DNA from 2 places in the Cellulomonas sp. NPDC058312 genome. Region 2 is predicted to be linked to the other one. Evidence: predicted binding sites of a transcription regulator. Region 2 holds the regulator's gene; the other holds the start of a gene.

Region 1 (2,385 bases), on a different contig from region 2:
GGACGTACTCGGCGCGCAGGCCGTGGGCGACGGCCTCGTCGCGGATGACGACCTGGGCGATGCCCGAGGCGTCGCGCAGGTCGACGAAGGCCACCCCACCGTGATCGCGCCGGCGATCCACCCACCCGGTCAGGGTGACGGTGGTGCCGATGTGCTCGGCCCGCAGCGAGCCGGCGGTGTGGGTGCGCAGCACGACAAGTCCTCTCAGGTGGTGGGGCGCTGCTCGGAGCAGCCCGGCGAGTCTACTGCCGACCCGGCCGTCGCCGCCGCCGTCAGAACAGCGCCGGCTGCACGACACCGGCCCGCACCGCACCGGTCACCGCACCGGGGAGCAGGCTCGCGGGCACCTCCGCGGCCTGCCGGGGCCGGAACCGCCACGGCGCGGGCGTGGCGACCCCCGCGGTGCCCCCGACCACCGGGTCCGTCGTCGGGACCTCGGGCAGGTCCAGGCCGTGCCGGCGGCGCAGCGGGCGCACCCGGTCGGACAGCCACCGCCGGTACTCCTCGGGCACGTAGGCGCCGTCCCCGTACAGCCGCCGGTACTTCGCGACGAGCGCGGGCCGGTGCTCGGCCAGCCACCGGAGCATGAGCGGGCGCACCGGGCCGCGCAGGTGCAGCGGGATCACCGAGACGCCCGACGCGCCCGCCTCGGCGAGGTCGTGGAACAGCCCGTCGAGGTGGTCGGTCGAGTCGGTGAGCCACGGCATCACCGGCGCGACCATCACCGTGCAGGGCAGCCCGGCGTCCCGGACCGCGCGGATCAGCGCGAGACGCGCCCGCGGCGTCGGCGTGCCGGGCTCCATCGCCTGCTGCAGCTCCTCGTCCCCGATCGCGAGCGACACGGCCACGCTCACCCCGACCTCACCGGCCGCCTCGACCAGCAGCGGCAGGTCGCGGCGCAGGAGCGTGCCCTTCGTCAGCAGGGACAGCGGCGTGCCGGAGTGCGCCAGCGCGCCGATGATCCCGGGCATCAGGGCGTACCGGCCCTCCGCGCGCTGGTACGGGTCGGTGTTGGTGCCGAGCGCGACGTGCTCGTGCGCCCAGGACCGGCGCCGCAGCTCGGCGGCGAGCACCTCGGCGACGTTGGTCTTCACGACGATCTGCGTCTGGAAGTCCTCGTCCGGTCCCAGGCCGAGGTACTCGTGCGTCGGGCGGGCGAAGCAGTAGGTGCAGGCGTGCAGGCAGCCGCGCATCGGGTTGACCGTCCACCGGAACGGCATCGCCGACGCCTCGGGCACCTTGTTCAGGGCCGACTTCGCGTGCACCTCGTGGAACGTCACGCCCGCGAACTCCGGCGTCCGGACCGAGCGCTGCAGGCCCGCGAGCGCCAGCCCGGGCAGCGCGCCGTCGGGCTGCCCCGTCGTCTTCTGCCCGTCCCACCGCATGGCTCGATTCGAACACGTGTTCGACCTCGGCGCAAGCACCGCGGTGCTCAGCATGCTGGGCTTCCGGTTGCCGGGTCCGGCACGGGGGCCGACCGTGGAGCCATGACCTCCGCGAACCCGGCCCGGCCCACCCGCTCCCCCGACCCGCGGACCGCCGCGCGCCGCGACGTGCCGACCGACCCGGACGCGGGCGCGCGCCGCGGCCGGCGCAGCTGGCTCGTGCTGGCGGGCCTGCTGCTGCTCAACGTCCTGGTCGCCGCCGGCGGCGGGATCGCGTCGACCTCGGGGGTCGACGGCTGGTACGCGGACGCCGCGAAGCCCGCGTGGACCCCGCCGAACTGGGTGTTCGGGCCCGCGTGGACGGTGCTGTACACGCTGATGGCGGTGGCGGCGTGGCTGCTGTGGCGGCGGCACGGGGCACGGGTGGCACGCACGGCCCTGGTGCTCTACGTCGTGCAGCTGGCGCTGAACGCCGCCTGGACCCCGGTGTTCTTCGGCGCGGAGCAGCTGGGGCTGGGCCTGGCGATCATCCTCGCGCTCGAGCTGGCGCTGGTCGCCACGATCGTCGCGTTCCACCGCCTGACCCCGTGGATCGCCTGGCTGCTCGGGCCCTACCTGGCGTGGGTGCTGTTCGCGACGACGCTGAACGCCGGGGTCGCCGCGCTGGCGTGAGCGCGGCGACCCCGTGGGCGCACGGGGGTCACTCCCCGGCCGGCACGACCCGCGGCCAGAGGTCCTCGGCGGGCGGCGCCCACGTCGCGGCGTCGGCGTCGACCTGCTCGCCGGAGCGGATGTCCTTCACCTGGTCAGCGGCGCCGTCCTCGGCGGCCGGGAACCAGACGAACGGGATCCCCCGCCGGTCGGCGTGCTTGATCTGCTTGCCGAACTTGGCGGCGGTCGGTGCGACCTCCACCGGCACCCCGCGCGCCCGCAGGGCGACGGCCACGGCGTCGGACGCCGGCCGGGTCGCCTCGTCGGTCACCGCGACCAGGACCGCCGC
Region 2 (2,385 bases):
CCGCACCGGGCGCGCGCCCGAGCGCCCCGCGGACGCGGACGCGGACGCGGACCACGAACCCACGGGCCGCGATCCCGCCGGCCGCGACCCCGTCGAGGCGGTCCGCACGACGGGCTTCGCCGTGGTCCACGGCTGCGCTGCGATGGCGCTCATCCCCACCACTTCCCTCCTGGGCCGCGACGCGACCTCGATCTGCTGTGCTGCACCGCGCCCGACACCGGGTCGAACACCTGTTCGTTCGAACGTCTGTACGAAACTGAACCACACCCCGGGTGGGATGTCGAGACACGATCGAACAGGTGTTTGATCCACCCGCCCGGGCGCCCTACTCTCGTGACGTCGGGAGAAGCGCACCACGAGGCACTGACACGACCGCCCGGCAGCGTCGTGACCAGCACGGACCGCCTCGGGTGCGGAGCACGACGGACGGGTGCGGCGGGCACCGGCGTCGCGAGGACGGGAGCGGACATGACGAGCGAGGCAGCGGGCGCCACGGCGCCGGCCGAGGACGGCGGCGTCGCGGAGCTCGGCGGGGGCGACGGCCTCACGCCGCGCCAGCGGCTCGTGCTCGAGACCGTGCGCGCCTCCGTGGAGAGCCGCGGCTACCCGCCGAGCATGCGCGAGATCGGCGACGCGGTCGGGCTGACCAGCCCGTCGAGCGTCAAGCACCAGCTCACCGCGCTCGAGCGCAAGGGCTACCTGCGCCGCGACCCGAACCGGCCGCGCGCGATCGAGGTCGTGCAGCCCGACGACTCCCGGGGCGTCGCCGCCCTGCCGGGCGCGCCCGGTCTCCGGGCGACCGGCGCCGGCGGGCTCGGCGACGAGGACAGCGCGGCGCGCGACGGTGCGCCCGAGGCCGCGTACGTCCCGGTCGTCGGCCGGATCGCCGCCGGCGGGCCGATCCTCGCGGAGCAGCTCGTGGAGGACGTGTTCCCGCTGCCGCGGCAGCTCGTGGGATCCGGCGAGCTGTTCCTGCTCAAGGTCGTCGGCGACTCGATGATCGACGCGGCCATCTGCGACGGGGACTGGGTGGTCGTCCGGCGCCAGCCGGTCGCCGAGAACGGGGAGATCGTCGCCGCGATGCTCGACGGCGAGGCCACGGTCAAGACGCTCCGCCGCACGGACGGCCACGTCTGGCTCATGCCGCAGAACCCCGCGTACTCCCCCATCGACGGCGACCACGCGCAGGTGCTCGGCCGCGTCGTCTCGGTGCTGCGCAGCCTCTGACCGGCCACGGCGTGGTGCGGGGCGGCCCGTCGGTCGTGCCATCCTGGCGCGCATGACCCACCGGGCCGACGTGCCGACCCCCGCCGACCAGACCCCGCCCGCCGGCCACGCGTCCGGGCCCGCCGCTCCGCCGCAGCCGGTGCGCGTGCTGGGCACCGGCGTGCACGAGCCCGCCGTCGTGGTCTCGTCCGCGGAGCTCGACGAGCGGTTCGGCCGCCCGCCCGGCACCTCCGCCGCCCGGTCCGGCGTGACGTCCCGCCGGTGGGCCGGCCCGGGCGAGACGTCCTCGCGGATGGCGGCGTCCGCGGTCGCCGCCGCACTGGCCGCCGCCGGGCTGGACGTCGCGGACCTGGACGCCCTGATCGTGTCCGCGGTCGCGCCCGAGCAGCCGATGCCGACCACCGCCGTGCTCACGCTCGCGGCCCTGGAGGCGCCCGGCGGCGCGTGCGAGGCGTTCGACGTGAACGCGTCCTGCGTGGGGTTCCTGACCGCGTTCGGCATCGCGGCGTCGGGCATCGCGACCGGCCGGTGGCGCCGGGTGGCCGTCGTGGCGACCGAGCTCGCGTCCCGCGGCCTGGACCACACCGAGCCGGAGAGCAGCGCCCTGTTCGGCGACGGGGCCGCGGCGGTGGTCCTGGGGCCCGCGGAGCCGGGCGAGTCCTCCGCGGTGCTCGCCGCGCGCTCGGCGACCTGGCCCGAGGCCTGGCGGGCGTGCCGGATCGAGGCGGGCGGCACGCGGTGGAACGCGATGGACCCGCCCCCGGACCCGTCGGCGTACCTGTTCCGGATGGACGGCGCCGTGCTGCTGCGGCACGTGGCCCGGACCGTGCCGGCGTTCCTGCGCGACGTCGAGCGCCGCGCCGGCGTCACGCCGCAGGACGTCGACGTCCTGGTCCCGCACCAGGCGAGCGGCGTCGGGCTGCGCTACCTGCGCGAGCGCACCGGGGTCCGCGCGGACGCCGTGGTCGACGTGCTGGCGGACCACGGCAACCAGGTGTCCGCGTCCGTGCCCACCGCGCTGCACCACGCCGTCGCCTCGGGCCGGCTGCGGCGCGGCGACACGGCCCTGCTGCTCGGCACCGGTGCCGGGCTCACCCTGTCCGCGATCGTCCTGAGGTACTGACCGTGCGCGTCTCGCTGCTCACCGCCGGGTGGACC

What was found. The regulator LexA, encoded in region 2, represses DNA repair genes until DNA is damaged. The targets are predictions, from matches to a motif close to TCGAACANNTGTTCGA.
Region 1: the regulator LexA is predicted to act here: its motif matches at 1,394-1,409, upstream of ACFVXN_RS07020 (Rv2578c family radical SAM protein).

Annotation. Positions count from the first base shown of each region.
Region 1 is NZ_JBHVZE010000002.1:550,604-552,988, forward strand. It holds gene aspS (aspartate--tRNA ligase) at 1-193, opposite strand, end outside; gene ACFVXN_RS07020 (Rv2578c family radical SAM protein) at 273-1,385, opposite strand; gene ACFVXN_RS07025 (TspO/MBR family protein) at 1,488-2,057, shown strand; gene hisS (histidine--tRNA ligase) at 2,086-2,385, opposite strand, start outside.
Region 2 is NZ_JBHVZE010000001.1:888,940-891,324, reverse strand. It holds gene ACFVXN_RS04000 (LysM peptidoglycan-binding domain-containing protein) at 1-153, opposite strand, end outside; gene lexA (transcriptional repressor LexA) at 469-1,227, shown strand; gene ACFVXN_RS03990 (3-oxoacyl-ACP synthase III family protein) at 1,280-2,350, shown strand; gene ACFVXN_RS03985 (MBL fold metallo-hydrolase) at 2,353-2,385, shown strand, end outside.